Regions from separate parts of the Streptomyces sp. NPDC096046 genome, predicted to be linked through region 3. Evidence: riboswitches for the same ligand, from Rfam matches in the RefSeq annotation. Region 3 holds a riboswitch; each other region holds the start of a gene.
What was found. Region 3 has a riboswitch for cyclic di-AMP ahead of ABTX62_RS09940 (M23 family metallopeptidase). Riboswitches for the same ligand answer to the same signal wherever they lie in the genome.
Positions count from the first base shown of each region.

Region 1: another riboswitch for cyclic di-AMP. It lies ahead of ABTX62_RS02360 (M23 family metallopeptidase); the one in region 3 lies ahead of ABTX62_RS09940 (M23 family metallopeptidase).
Region 2: another riboswitch for cyclic di-AMP. It lies ahead of ABTX62_RS22605 (M23 family metallopeptidase); the one in region 3 lies ahead of ABTX62_RS09940 (M23 family metallopeptidase).

Region 1 covers NZ_JBEOSZ010000001.1:485,237-490,143, forward strand. The annotation lists gene ABTX62_RS02340 (MarR family winged helix-turn-helix transcriptional regulator) at 1-497, opposite strand, end outside; gene ABTX62_RS02345 (dihydrofolate reductase family protein) at 574-1,704, shown strand; gene ABTX62_RS02350 (hypothetical protein) at 1,799-1,993, shown strand; tRNA gene ABTX62_RS02355 (tRNA-Met) at 2,083-2,156, shown strand; cyclic di-AMP (ydaO/yuaA leader) riboswitch at 2,456-2,612, shown strand; gene ABTX62_RS02360 (M23 family metallopeptidase) at 2,624-3,658, shown strand; gene ABTX62_RS02365 (PrsW family intramembrane metalloprotease) at 3,875-4,907, opposite strand, start outside.
Region 2 covers NZ_JBEOSZ010000026.1:40,448-45,354, reverse strand. The annotation lists gene ABTX62_RS22615 (tyrosine-protein phosphatase) at 1-164, opposite strand, end outside; gene ABTX62_RS22610 (alpha-galactosidase) at 344-2,419, shown strand; cyclic di-AMP (ydaO/yuaA leader) riboswitch at 2,735-2,889, shown strand; gene ABTX62_RS22605 (M23 family metallopeptidase) at 2,894-3,835, shown strand; gene ABTX62_RS22600 (DUF6250 domain-containing protein) at 4,004-4,720, shown strand; gene ABTX62_RS22595 (SGNH/GDSL hydrolase family protein) at 4,866-4,907, shown strand, end outside.
Region 3 covers NZ_JBEOSZ010000008.1:114,141-119,047, reverse strand. The annotation lists gene ABTX62_RS09955 (bifunctional acetate--CoA ligase family protein/GNAT family N-acetyltransferase) at 1-512, opposite strand, end outside; gene ABTX62_RS09950 (HPr family phosphocarrier protein) at 692-973, shown strand; gene ABTX62_RS09945 (GntR family transcriptional regulator) at 1,135-1,830, opposite strand; gene ABTX62_RS09940 (M23 family metallopeptidase) at 2,020-2,808, opposite strand; cyclic di-AMP (ydaO/yuaA leader) riboswitch at 2,821-2,985, opposite strand; gene ABTX62_RS09935 (M16 family metallopeptidase) at 3,178-4,566, opposite strand; gene ABTX62_RS09930 (M16 family metallopeptidase) at 4,563-4,907, opposite strand, start outside.

The sequences.
Region 1 (4,907 bases), on a different contig from region 3:
GACCTCCGCCGCCACGGCACGTCGTCCGCCGCCGGCCGCGCCCCGTCCTCCTGGAGCCCTTGTGCGATCGCCGCGGAGATCATCTCCAGCTGCCCCACCTGCTCCTCGCTGAGCCGGTCGAACACGAAGCTCCGCACGGTCTCGACATGGCCGGGCGCCGCGCGCTCCAGCACGGCGAAGCCCTCGTCGGTCAGCGTGGCGACGCTGCCCCGCTTGTCGGCGGAGCAGGCCTCGCGCCGCAGCATGCCGTCCTTCTCCAGTCGCGTCACCGCGTAGGTCAGCCGGCTGCGCGTGATCTTCAGCCGCTCGGCGAGATCGGTCATGCGCAGCCGCCGTTCCGGGGACTCCGACAGGACGGACAGGATGGAGTAGTACAGGTGCGGCATGCCGGCGTCCTGCTGGAGCTGCCGGTCGATCGCGTCCTCCAGGAGCAGCGAGGCGGCGATGTAGGCGCGCCAGGCGCGCTGCTCATCGAGGGTGAGCCAGCGAGTCGTCATGCCGCCAGTGTAGGTTTGTTTCAAACTTGAACCAAGCCGGTCCAGTCCCGCCGTCCCGACCAGTCGCGGAGCGCCGATGCCTCACCCGTACGTCCTGCTGTCCGCCGCCGTCTCCCTCGACGGCTACCTGGACGACACCGGACCCGACCGCCTGCTCCTGTCGAGCCCGGCCGACTTCGACCGGGTCGACGAGGTCCGGGCCTCCGTCGACGCCATTCTGATCGGCGCCGGCACCATCCGCGCCGACAACCCCCGGCTGCTGGTCAACTCCGAGGCGCGCCGGACCGCCCGCACGGCCGCCGGGAAACCGGAGTACCCCCTGAAGGTCACCGTCAGCGGCTCCGGCGACCTCGACCCGGACGCCCCCTTCTGGCACACCGGCGGGGAGAAGGTCCTCTACACGACCGACCGGGGCGCCGCCCGCGCCCGTGCCCTCGGCCTCGCCACCGACGTCGTCCCGCTCGGGCCCGACCTCGACTGGCGGCGGCTCCTCACGCACCTGCACGACGTCCGGGGAGTACGCCGCCTCATGGTCGAGGGCGGTGGTCTGATCCACACCCAGCTCCTCACCCAGGGCCTGGCCGACGAACTCCAGCTGGTCCTCGCCCCGCTCTTCGTGGGCGACCCCCGGGCACCCCGCCTCTTCGGCCCCGGCGGCTACCAGGGCGGCCGGCTCCGGCTGCTGGAGTCGCGGCGGATCGAGGACGTCGTCCTCATGCGCTACGAGCCGACCGCCCCGGGCACCGGCCCCCTGCCCGCCGCCGCCGACCACCACTGGCTGGCCCTCGCCTGCGAACTGGCCGGCCACTGCCCGCCGTCGGACACGGCGTTCAGCGTGGGGGCGGTGGTGGTCGGCGCCGACGGCACGGAACTGGCCCGCGGCCACTCCCGCGAGGCGGGCGACCCGGTCGTGCACGCCGAGGAGGCGGCCCTGGCGAAACTCGACCCGGCCGATCCGCGCCTGTCCGGCGCGACGGTGTACAGCAGCCTGGAGCCCTGCGCCCGCCGCGCCTCCCGCCCCGCCCCCTGCGCCCGGCTGATCCTCGACGCGGGTGTACGGCGGGTCGTCACGGCCTGGCGTGAGCCGGACACCTTCGTCGCGGACGCCGACGGCAGCGGCCTTCTCTCGGCCGCCGGAGTGGAGGTCGTCGTCCTGCCGGAGCACGAGGAGCGGGCCAAGGCCCCGAACCGCCACCTCCCGGGCTGAGTGCGGGCCGATCGGTCCAACGGATCCTGCGTCCGCACCGCTGTCCGGGTCACGCTGCCTGCGGGGTCAGAACGACGGCGCGGAGGCGGCGGCCATGAGGTCAGCGCGGAGACGAAGGACGGCGGCACCCGAGTGGCTGTGCGGCGGACGCGTCGACGAGGGCCTCGGACCTCACCTGGAGGTCGCCCTCCACCACCCGGAGGAACGGATCGGCCGGCCCGTCCCCGCCGCTCACAAGGTGGCCGCACGGTCCCAACCGGCCGGGACCGACGACCTGTTCACCGCCTGAAAACCCTCACCCACACGGGCACCCCGGGCGGCTGAGCGGCGGGTGTGCGCGAAGCGTCCCGCGGATGGCGTACACTGGAGTCACAACGGCGCGGGGTGGAGCAGCTCGGTAGCTCGCTGGGCTCATAACCCAGAGGTCGCAGGTTCAAATCCTGTCCCCGCTACTGAAGGCCGAGGGCCGGAATCCGAAAGGGTTCCGGCCCTCGGTGCATTTCCCCGTAACCCTGATGACGGCCATTACGGTCGGTGAGCGAACCATCCCGTTCCGCATAACAACTGACATACCGTCAAACCCCGTCAGTCACTTGCGGTGTGGTCAACTCGCCCGATTTGAGCCGGTCATGGCAGGTAAGTCCGCGCGAAAAAGGTTAATGATCAAGTGGAATCGCTGGAATACCCCTCGCGCGTCTATTAACGTTCGATAACGCAGCGCGGTCGTCCCAGCCGTCACAGAAGGCGGCTCCGTGCGCACGCGCCGAATCCCGAAAGGGAACCGGGGAACCACCACTTGGGGTGAATCGCGCGGATGCCACCGTGGAAGCACGGCGGGTATACGCGCGTAGGAGACCTTCCTGCTCCGAACCCGTCAGCTAACCCGGTAGGCGAGAAGGAAGGAAAGGAGCACGCCCACGTGGCGTCAAACCGGCCTGCCCCCGCGGCCCCGCTCGCGCCGAAGCGCGACACCGACAGCTTCGGCTACGGCGGTCAGCGCACCGACGAGGGCCCGTTCCAGGAGTGGAACCCCACCGAGGAGTCCATCCGTCCCGTCCGTGGCCGGCACCGCGTCACCAAGCAGCGCGGCGGAGGTCTCGCCCGCAGCTCCACCGTCCTCGGCGTCGGTGTCATAGCCGCCGTCGGTGCGGGCGGCATGGCCAGCGCCCAGACCGGCAAGCCCCCGGTGTCCATCTCCGTGCCGGACCTGCCCTCGGTGGGTTCCCTCATCTCGGATGACGACACCCCCGAAGGTTCCGCCACCCCGCTCAGCAGCCTCGGCACCGCCACGGCGGACCCCCAGCAGGGCGCCTCCGGCGCGGGCGCCGGCGAGGCGCTGCGCGCCCGGATCATGGCGCAGGTCGAGCACCAGCAGGACCAGATCGAGACCAAGGCCGCCCAGGACGCGGCGGCCGCCGCCGAGAAGGCGGCGGCGGAAGCCGTCGCCAAGGCGGAGAAGGAAGCCAAGGCCAAGGCCGCCGAAGCCAAGAAGAAGGCGGAGGAAGAGGCCGAGAAGAAGGCCGAGGCCGAGCGGCTCGCCGCCCTCGCCAAGCAGTTCACGCTGCCGACCTCCTCGTACACCATCACCTCCAGCTTCGGCCAGGCCGGCGCCTACTGGTCCTCCGGCTACCACACCGGCCTCGACTTCGCCGCCCCCACGGGCACGCCGATCAAGGCGGTGCACAGCGGCACCATCACCGAGGCGGGCTGGAACGGCTCGTACGGCTACAAGACCGTCCTCACCCTCGATGACGGCACCGAGATCTGGTACGCGCACCAGTCGTCCATCGGCGTCAGCGTCGGCCAGAAGGTCAGCACCGGCGACGTCATCGGCCGCGTGGGCGCCACCGGCAACGTCACCGGGGCGCACCTCCACCTGGAGGTCCACTCCGGCGGATCCGCCGGCGGCATCGACCCGATGGCGTGGCTGCGGGGCAAGGGACTGAACCCGTAAGCCACCAGACCCGTTGAAGCACCGGCGGCCCTGACGACGACCCCCCGACGTCAGGGCCGGCGGTCTTCCCGGCGCGGTGTCCACGGGAGTGTCGTGCCCCGTGGGGAATGAGGTTCCCGTGGTCGCGGTGGTCGCGGTGCACGGTGGCCCTCGCCCGGCTCCGTGGCGGGCCGGGTGCGCGGTGGCACGGCGCGGAGGCCTTGGCCTGAGCCCGGGCTAGGAGCGGTACGGGTTGTACGCGGGGTAGGGCGCCGGCTGGTGGCCGTGGCCGTACACCCCGTACACCGGCCAGGGCTGAACCGCCGCCGGGACCGGAGGGGCCGTCATCCGGGCCGCGTGGTCCAGCGCCGGGCGGGCCACCTCCCGGCGCCGCCACAGCTCGCCGAGCAGCTCCCGCTCCCGTACGGCGAAGTCGGAGGCGGCGCTGCCCCGCCGGGCCCGGTGCCGCAGGAACGCCAGCGATGTCGCGTACGCCTCGTAGCGGGCCACCTCCCGGGCCGCCGCCCTGCCCGCGGACCGGCGGGCGTCCTGGCGGGCGATCCGCCGGGCCCGCATCGAGCCGAGCGCGAACGGCTCGGCGGGGGTCAGCCAGCCGGCCACGGCGTAGGCGGGCAGCTCCGCCCGCACGGTCTTCAGCTCCCGCTGCCGGGTCCAGATCACCAGCCACGTCAGCAGCCCGAAGATGGGCACCATGAACGCCGCGTACACGGCGAAGAACCCGTACTCGCCGAACGCCGACGAGCCGTTCCACATCGCGTGCATGCCCATCGCGAGCAGCAGCCCGGACAGCGGGAAGGCGACGCGGCGCAGATGCCGGTGCTCCGCCGAAAGCGCGGAGATGCCGAAGCCGATGCCGGTGAGGACGGTGAACAGCGGGTGCGCGAACGGCGACATGATGATGCGCACGAAGAAGGTCGCCGCCGTGACGGAGGCGATGCCGGTGCCGCCGGTGAGCTGGTCGGTGCCGAAGGCGGTGCCCAGGTAGAGGATGTTCTCCGTGAACGCGAAGCCGGTGGCGGTGACCCCGGCTATGACGACGCCGTCGACGATGCCGGTGAAGTCGCGGCGCCGGAAGAGGAAGACCAGCAGGACGGCCGCCGCTTTGGCCGACTCCTCGACCACCGGCGCTATCACCGTCGCGCCCAGGGTGTCCGCGCTGGACGGGTCAGCCGTCGCCGTCGCGATCCATCTCGTCGCGAAGCTGTTGGCGACGATCGCTATCAGCGCCGCCGCGCAGGCGCCCCAGGCG
Region 2 (4,907 bases), on a different contig from region 3:
GTCAGGAAAGCGGCGTCCTCCCCGGTCGCGTGGGCGAGATGGCCACTGCGGAACAGCACCCCGTGCCGCACCCGTCGGCCGTCCACGGTCGGAAGTCCGCCCACATCGCGGAAGTTGCGCACTCCGGCCAGCTCGGGCTCGGTCGACGGGACCTGCTGTGTCACGAGGGCTCCTCCCCTTCGGCGCCGCCGGCGCGGCTCGTCGGCGGGCGTCACTCGACGATACGACATGCCTGCCTGGGGCAATGAGTTGTCCACAGGCGTTGCCCGCAGGCCCCACCGCACTCGATGATGTTGCCGCCTGGTCGGCACTGATCGGGCTTGTTCGAATCTGTGAGGGCATGATGCTGGAGATCTCCGAAGACGGTCGTACATGGGTGCTCTCCGGGCCGGCCAGCAGCTACGCCGTCCATGTCACCGACCGGGACGAGCTGCTGCACCTGCACTGGGGTCCCCGGATCGGCCTCGCCGACGCCGAGGCCCTCGCCGTGCGGCCGCTTCCGGACTACTGGCCCTTCGAGTCCCCGCTCGACGGACGCGAGGAGTACCCGGTCGAGGGCGGCCCCCGTTTCGTCCGCCCCGCCCTGTCAATGCGCACGGCCGAGCGGCGCGGCACCGAGTGGGTCTTCGAGGGGCACGACACGGAGGACGACGAACTGCGGCTCCGGTTCCGCGACGGCGACCTGGCCGTCACGCTGCACTACCGGGTGCGCTCCGGGGCGGACGTCGTCGAGCGCTGGGTGACCGTCGACAACCGGGGACCGGCCGTCGAGCTGCTGCGCGCCGACTCCGCGACCTGGACCCTGCCCGACCGGGACGCCTGGCGACTGTCGCAGCTGCACGGCCGCTGGGGTGCCGAGTCCCGGCTGACGCGCTCCGGCCTCACCCACGGGGAGAAGGTCATCGGCAGCCGCCGCGGCCACACCTCCCACCAGCACCTGCCCTGGGTCGCCCTCGACACCGACGCCACCGAGGAGCACGGCGAGGTCTACGGCTGCGCCCTCGGCTGGTCCGGCTCCTGGCGCATCGCCGTGGCCCGGCTCCCCGACGCCCGCGTGCAGATCACCGGCGGGGCCGGCTACGACGACTCCGGCCTGCTGATGCTCGGCACCGGGGAGTCGTACACGACCCCTGTCTTCGCCGGGCTCTGGAGCGACGGCGGTTTCGGCGGGGCGAGCCGCGCCTGGCACGCCTATCAGCGGGCGTATGTGATCCCGGACGCCGAGCAGGACCGGCCGGTGCTGTTCAACTCCTGGGAGGCCACCGAGTTCGACATCTCCGAGGAGCAGCAGCGGGCGCTCGCCGAGCGGGCCGCCGCCCTGGGCGTCGAGCTGTTCGTGGTCGACGACGGCTGGTTCGGGGCGCGCACCAGCGACCGGGCCGGGCTGGGCGACTGGACCCCCAATCCCGACCGCTTCCCGGGCGGGCTGAAGCCGCTCGCCGACCACGTGCACGGCCTCGGCATGCGGTTCGGCATCTGGGTCGAGCCCGAGATGGTCAACCCGGACAGCGACCTGTACCGGGCGCACCCGGACTGGGTGCAGTACCAACCAGGACGAAAGAGGACGGAGTTCCGCAATCAGCTCGTCCTCAACCTGGCTCGGGAGGACGTCCGGGAGTACCTGTGGGAGCAGCTCGACGGGCTCCTCTCCGGCGCGCCGGTCGACTACGTGAAGTGGGACTTCAACCGCTGCTTCACCGACGCCGGGTGGCCGGACGACCCCTACCCGCAGCGACTGTGGGTCGACCACGTGCGCGGCCTGTACGCCCTGCTGGACCGGCTGCGGGCCGCCCACCCGGGTGTGGCCTTCGAGTCCTGCTCGGGCGGCGGCGGCCGGATCGACCTCGGGGTGCTGAGCCGTACGGACCAGGTGTGGACCTCCGACAACACCGACCCCCTCGACCGGCTCGCCATCCAGCACGGCTTCAGCCAGCTCCACCCGGCCCGGGTCATGGCCGCCTGGGTCACCGACAGTCCGAACGCCATGCTCAACCACCGGGCCAGTTCCCTGCGGTTCCGATTCGTCAGCGCCATGGCCGGGGTGCTCGGGGTCGGCGGCGACCTCACGCGGTGGACGCCGGAAGAGCTCGCCGAGGCGGAGCGGTGGGTGGGGCTGTACAAGGAGATCCGGCCCGTGGTGCAGCGCGGCGACCTGTACCGGCTGCGGCCCCCGGAGGGCGGCCTGAGCGCCGTGCAGTATGTCCTCGGCGCGGAGACCGTCGTCCTCGCCTGGCTCCAGGCGCAGCACTACGGCGAGCCCGTGCCGACGCTGCGGCTGCGCGGCCTTGACCCGACAGCGGCGTACGAATGCCTCGAAACGGGCGAAGTTCATCGAGGGGCCGTGCTGCTGCACCACGGATTGCGGGTCGGCCTGAGCGGAGATTTCGACGCCACTGTCGTCCGTCTTAGGCGCAAGTAGTCGTTCTGCCCGAATAGGGAGTTTCGGCTGCTATGGGGTAACGTGCCCCGATCGTAAGGGGGATGAGGTCGGGGTGCGTGACCATCGTCATATTCGTGACGATGCGTTGCTGCCATGTTCACGTAATTTCCATGGCGGCAAGGGTCATTGAGAAAAGCGGAAGATCGGTCATCCACGCTCGGTGACGGCATGTGTGTCGGCGCGTCGAGGAAAACACCGTCGCGGGCAACCGCAAGCTTGTCCCATTGCGTCTTGGTCGCTTACGTTCCACACCCATCCGGACGGACGCCTAATCCTGCCGCCGCCCGGAGCCCCACACACTGACCCGACGTACGGCAGGAGCGGGGGACCCACAGGTAAGACGCCTGTTCCGGTTCCCGGAACGGCTTGGGGTTAAGTCGCGCCTCGGCGCGACCGGGCATCTCCAGCCCGCACCCGACAGCTCACCTCGCAGGCGACGGAGAGGAATTCGTCATGCCCGCGAAGGGTAAGCACCGCCGCCCCAAGACCCAGCGTTTCACCCGCTCCATCGCCGTCGCCGGAACGGGCGGGGCCGCTCTCGCCCTGCCGCTCATGGGGGCCACCGGCGCCCACGCCGCCACCCCGCAGTCGGCTCCGGACAAGGCCGTCCAGTCGGCTCCGGCCGCCGGCGAGAAGGCCGCCGGCAAGGCCACCGGCGCCCACACGTACACCGTGAAGGCCGGCGACTACCTCGCGAAGATCGCCGACGACCAGCACGTCAGCGGCGGCTGGAAGAAGCTCTACGCGGACAACCGTGACGCCGTCGGCTCCGACCCGTCGCTGATCCACCCGGGCCTGAAGCTGTCGATCGGCAAGAAGGCCGCGAGCGCGCCCAAGGCCTCGGCCCCGTCCGCGCCGAAGGCCTCGGCCGCGAAGCCCTCGGCCGCCAAGCCGTCCGCCGCCGAGTCGGCCCCGAAGGCGGAGACCGCCGCGAAGCCGGCCGCCGCCAAGCCCGCCGCCGGGCCCGCCGCCCAGAGCAACTCCAGTGGCTACAGCCTCCCGGTGGCCGGTGCCACCGTCGGTACCCCGTACCGCATGTCCGGCAGCATGTGGTCCAGCGGTTACCACACCGGTGTCGACTTCGTCGTCCCGACCGGCACCTCCCTCAAGGCCGTCGGCGCGGGCACCGTCGTCTCCGCCGGCTGGGGCGGCGCCTACGGCAACCAGGTCGTCATCAAGCTCGCCGACGGCTACTACGCCCAGTACGCCCACCTGTCCCAGCTCTCCGTCTCGGCCGGCCAGACCGTGACCGCCGGGCAGCAGATCGGCCTGTCGGGCGCCACCGGCAACGTGACCGGACCGCACCTGCACTTCGAGATCCGCACCACGCCGGACTACGGCTCGGACGTGGACCCGGTCGCCTTCCTGCGCTCGCACGGCGTCTCCGTCGGCTGACCGACCGCACGACCACCTGCCTGACACGCGACCGAAGGCCGGACCCCGATCCCGGGTCCGGCCTTCGGCCTGTCCGTGTCGATCGCCTCAAGGGATCGACAGCGGGCGGCAGTTGGGACACAGTGATCACGTCGAGAGTGCAAGCGCTTTCTGAAGGAGCTGTGTCCCGTGCCGACCACCCGCAGAACGTTCGCAGCCCTGTCCGCCGGAGCCGCCCTGGCGGTCGTCTCCCCGACGGGCGGCGCGCACGCCGCCTCCCGTCATCGCCGCCTCGTCGCCCGCGACGATTTCTGTCACGGCCTCGGGCAGTGGGCGACCGAACTCCAGGGCGGCGGTACCGTCACCGCCTCCCGCGGCATCCTGGAGATCGACGTACCGAGCGGCGCTACCGTGTGGTTCAGGCAGCGGCTCGAAGGGCCGTACCTTCTCGAATACACCGCGACCCCGGTCTCCGCGGGCGGGGTGAACGACCGGGTCTCGGACCTGAACAACTTCTGGAACGCGACCGACGTCCGCTCCCCGGAGGATCTCCTCGCCACACCGCGCGCCGGGGCCTTCGACGAGTACGACCACCTCACGGCGTACTACGCGGGCTACGGCGCCAACCACAACACCACGACCAGGCTGCGCCGTTACGTCGGTCAGCCCGGTGTCCGCCCCCTGCTCCTCGACTACGCCGAGCCGCTGCTGGTGCCCAACGAGCCGAACCGGGTCCGCATCGTCTCCGACGGCTCCACGGTCCAGTGGTGGAACAACGGGCGACTCGTCTTCGGTCACCTCGACCCGCAGCCGTACACGAGCGGGCATTTCGCCTTCCGGACCGTCTGGAGCCATTTTCGGATCAGCGGATTCCGGGTCTGGCGGTTCACTCGGAAACATCCCTGACGAGCGGTGTATTCCGAAGTTGACGAACCCTTGGAAAGTGGCTTATCTCACCGCCAGTCAATCCCTTCCTACGGTCGCGTAGGTCACATTCGAAGGTGAATCATGGACTGCTGTGGCAGACGATTCGAAGAGTGACAGCAGAGTAGTGATCGGGTCGTACGTAGCGGTGGGGGACAGCTTCACCGAG
Region 3 (4,907 bases):
CGCTTCTGGGTGTAACCGGCGTCCGTGAACACCTTGATCATCTTGTTGTTGGCGGGCAGCACCTCGGCGGCGAAGCGGCGGATGCCGCGCTCGCGGGCGACGGCGCCGATGTGTTCGAGCAGGGCGGAGGCGACACCGCGGCCCTGGTGTGCGTCCTGCACCAGGAAGGCGACCTCGGCCTCGTCGGCGGGTGCGGACGCGGGCATTCCGTCAGCGCCGATGCGGTCGTAGCGTACGGTGGCGATGAACTCGCCGCCGACCGTGGCCGCGAGTCCCACCCGGTCCACAAAGTCGTGGTGCGTGAAGCGGTGGACGTCCTTGGCGGACAGGCGAGGGTACGGCGCGAAGAAGCGGTAGTACTTCGACTCGTCGGAGACCTGCTCGTAGAAGCTGACCAGGCGATCGGCGTCATCGACGGTGATGGGCCGGATGCGCGCGGTACCCCCGTCGCGCAGCACCACGTCGGCTTCCCAGTGGGCGGGATACTCGTGCCGGTCCGGCGAGGTCTGCATGGGCCCCAGAGTACGGCTAGCGTCCGACAGCGGCGCGAGGCAGTCTGTGGAGGGCGTCAGTCGGGTCGAGGCCGCGATCCGACGGCACCCCGGGGCGGTCCTGGAGGACCGCTCCCGGCGCAGCTTCACGGTATGGGAAACTGGTCTAGACAACCCTGAAAAGCGAAGGGCAGCAACACATGGCTGAGCGCCGCGTCAACGTCGGCTGGGCCGAGGGTCTCCACGCCCGTCCCGCCTCCATCTTCGTCCGAGCCGCCACGGCCGCAGGCGTCCCGGTGACGATCGCCAAGGCAGACGGCAAGCCCGTCAACGCGGCCTCGATGCTGGCCGTCCTGGGCCTCGGCGCCCAGGGTGGCGAGGAGATCGTCCTCGCCTCCGACGCCGAGGGCGCGGACGCCGCCCTGGACCGGCTGGCCAAGCTGGTCTCCGAGGGTCTCGAGGAGCTTCCCGAGACCGTCTGATTTTCCCGGGCGCCCGATCGGGCGCACAGCGAAGGGCTCGTCCGAATTCACCGGGCGAGCCTTTCACCATTCCCGTTCCCCCCGGACGGGAATTGCGCGCAGCAGGGCAGCGTGAATAGGCCCCCGCGAATTAACCGCTCTCTTTGTATACGGCTGCCGTGTTAATGCCGCAGGCTCGGTGTGTTTACGGGATGTTGCGAGTTCCTCACACGCTCGGCGCGCTCGCCGCCGGAGGCGAGGCGCAGGCGGTGCGCGCCCGTCGCGCGCTCGGTGTGCAGCGCCGTGACCGCCCGCGCGCGCTCGGCGTCCCCACGCGCCACCGCGTCCACGATCGCACCGTGCTCGGTCCAGGACTCCACGGGGCTGAGCGGCGCCTCCACCGCGTACATCCAGGCGATCTTGTGGCGGAGCTGGGTGAGCACCGAGGTCAGCGCGGGACTGCCGGAGGCCTGGGCGAGCGTCTCGTGGAACCAGCCGCCCAGGGAGCGCAGATCGTCGCTGGCGCCGCGGCGGGCCCGCTCCTGGCCCAGCCGGACCAGACCGCGCAGGACCTTCAGATGCGCCTCGGTGCGGCGCTGGGCGGCCCGGGCGGCGCCGAGCGGTTCCAGCAGCATGCGCATCTCCAGCAGGTCGGCCGCCTCCTGCTCGGTGGGTTCGGCCACGCACGCGCCCGCGTGCCGCCGGGTAACCACGAAGCCCTCGGCCTCCAGGGTGCGCAGTGCCTCGCGGACGGGGACCCGCGAGACGCCGTAGCGGCGCGCGAGGAGTTCCTCGGTGAGCCGGCTGCCGCGCGCGTGGACACCCGCGACGATGTCGTCCCGGATGGCCGTGCACACCGAGTGCGCGGGAATACGCATATCCGACCTCCGCTTAATCCCCGTGAAACGCCGGCGAGCGGCGCGTGTTCCGTGACTCTATTGCAATGAGCCGGAATTTCCGACGGCAGACGGGAATCCATGGATATTTTTTGGACAGCCCGCCGCCGTAAACGCCGAAAGCCCCGGCTCGCGGGAGCCGGGGCTTCGGGCGGAGTGAAGAGGCGTCGGTCAGACGTTCACGCCGTGCGAGCGGAGGTAGGCGACCGGGTCGATGTCCGAGCCGTACTCGGGGCTCGTACGGGCCTCGAAGTGCAGGTGCGGGCCGGTGACGTTGCCGGTCGCGCCGGACAGGCCGATCTGCTGGCCGGGGGTGACCTGCTGACCCACCGAGACGCCGACGGAGGACAGGTGGCCGTACTGGGTGTACGTCCCGTCGTTCATCTTGATCACGATCTGGTTGCCGTAGGAGCCGCCCCAGCCTGCCTCGACGACGGTGCCCGCGCCGACCGCGTGGACGGAGGTGCCGGTGGCGGCGTGGAAGTCGATGCCGGTGTGGCTGCCGGAGGACCACAGGCCGCTGCTGGCCTTGTAGCCGGTGGAGACGTACGAGCTGGAGATCGGGGCCACATAGGCGTCGAGGCGCTTGCGCTCGGCCTCGCGGGCGGCGCGCTCCTTGGCCTCACGGGCCTTCTCGGCCGCTGCCTTGGCCTTCTCGGCGGCCTCGGCGGCGCGCTTGCGCGCGGCCTCCTCGGCCTTCTGCTTGGCGGCGGCCTCGTCGGCGGCCTGCTGCTGCGCGAGGGCCTGGGCGTCGATCTGCTGGGCCACGGTGTCGCCCATGGTGACGACCGGGGTGAGGCCCGTCTGTTCGGCGGCGGGCTCGGCGGCGAAGGCCGCGGGGGCCGCCACGGTGCCGATCACGCCGGTGGTGGCGAGGGCCGCGACGCCCGCCGCGCGGGCGGTGCCGCGCTGGATCCTGCTGGGACGACGGTGCTTCCCGGTGGCGCGAGTGAACGCCATGTAGTGGCTGGTCCTTTCCTTCCCTCTCGCCTACCGGGTTAGCTGACGGGTTCGGAGCAGGAAGGTCTCCTACGGACTCCCTCGCGGTTCGCGCGGGCGCCCGATTCACCCCAGGGACTGCGATGGGTCCCCGGCTCCCCTGGCTCGCGCCGTACGGGGACTCGGCGATGACTGTCCGGTGCCGCGGGTGCGGCGCACTGCCTGACGAACAGCCCGGATGACGCTAAGCGGCGCCAGTTTCAATTCCCAAACGGATCCCGGCTTTTGTAGCGCATCCCACAGGGCAGACAGGCAACCTCCGTATCAATTCGGGCATAAAGGAGCCCTGGCGCCTGGGAAGGCGACCAGGGCCCCTGTGCGCGCGTGCCGCTACTCGGCGGCGACGACGGTGACTTCGCCGATGCCGAGGGCCTCCACCGGCGCCTTGATCTGCGCCGCGTCGCCGACGAGGACCGTCACCAGACGGTCCACCGGGAACGCGCTCACGGCCGCCGCCGTGGCTTCCACGGTGCCCGTGGCGGCGAGCTGCCGGTACAGGGTGGCCTGGTAGTCGTCGGGCAGGTGCTGCTCGACCTGGTCGGCCAGCGTGCTCGCGACCGCCGCCGCCGTCTCGTACTTCAGCGGCGCCACGCCGACCAGGTTCTGCACGGCGACGTCCCGCTCGGCGTCGGTCAGACCTTCGGCGGCCAGGGTGCGCAGCACCGTCCAGAGATCCTCCAGAGCGGGCCCGGTGTTGGGCGTGTCGACGGAACCGCTGATGGCGAGCATCGCGGCACCCGTGCCGTCCGGGGCGGACCTGAGGACCTGGCCGAACGCACGCACGCCGTAGGTGTAGCCCTTCTCCTCGCGCAGGACGCGGTCCAGGCGGGAGGTGAGGGTGCCACCGAGGCAGTAGGTGCCGAGCACCTGGGCGGGCCACACGCGGTCGTGCCGGTCCGGGCCGATCCGGCCGATCAGCAGCTGCGTCTGGACGGCGCCCGGGCGGTCCACGATGACGACCCGGCCGGTGTCGTCCGCGGTCACCGGCGGCACCGGGCGCGGCTCGGCCGAGGAGCCCGTCCACGCGCCCAGGGTGTCGCCGAGCAGGGCGTCGAGGTCGATGCCGGTGAGGTCGCCGACCACCACCGCGGTGGCCGTGGCGGGGCGGACGTGCTTCTCGTAGAAGCCGCGTACGGCCGCGGAGTCGATCGTGGCGACCGTCTCCTCGGTGCCCTGCCGGGGCCGCGACATGCGCGAGCCCGCCGGGAACAGCTCCTTGGAGAGCTCCTTGGCGGCGCGACGGGAGGGGTTGGCCAGCTCGTGCGGGATCTCGTCGAGGCGGTTGCGGACCAGCCGCTCCACCTCGCTGTCGGCGAACGCGGGCGCCCGGAGGGCGTCGGCGATCAGGCCCAGCCCCTTGGCGAGCCGGGAGGCCGGCACCTCCAGGCTGAGCCGGACGCCGGGGTGGTCGGCGTGCGCGTCGAGGGTGGCGCCGGCACGCTCCAGCTCGGCGGCGAACTCCTCCGCGGAGTGCTTGTCGGTGCCCTCGGAGAAGGCCCGGGCCATGATCGTGGCCACGCCGTCGAGGCCGGCCGGCTCGGCGTCCAGGGGGGCGTCCAGCAGCACCTCCACGGCGACGACCTGCTGGCCGGGGCGGTGGCAGCGCAGCACCGTCAAGCCGTTGTCGAGCGTGCCCCGCTCGGGTGCCGGGAAGGCCCAGGGCCGGGCCTCGCCCGCCTGCGGCCGGGGGTGGAAGTCCATCGTGGCGAACTCGGTCACTTGGCCGCCTCCTCGTTCTCGTCGGTGGCCGCGGCTGCGGTGTCCTCGGCGTCGTCGGTCTCGTCGGCGACGGGCTCGTAGACGAGCACCGCGCGGTTGTCGGGGCGCAGGCGGGCCTTGGCGACCTCCTGGACCTCCTCCGCCGTGATCTCCAGCACGCGATGGACGGCGGTCAGGGCGAGCTGCGGGTCGCCGAACAGCACGGCATACCGGCACAGTTCGTCGGCGCGGCCCGCGACCGTGCCGAGCCGGTCCAGCCATTCGCGCTCCAACTGGGCCTGGGCCCGCTCCATCTCCTCGGCGGTGGGGCCCTCCTCGGCGAACCGGGCGAGCTCCTCGTC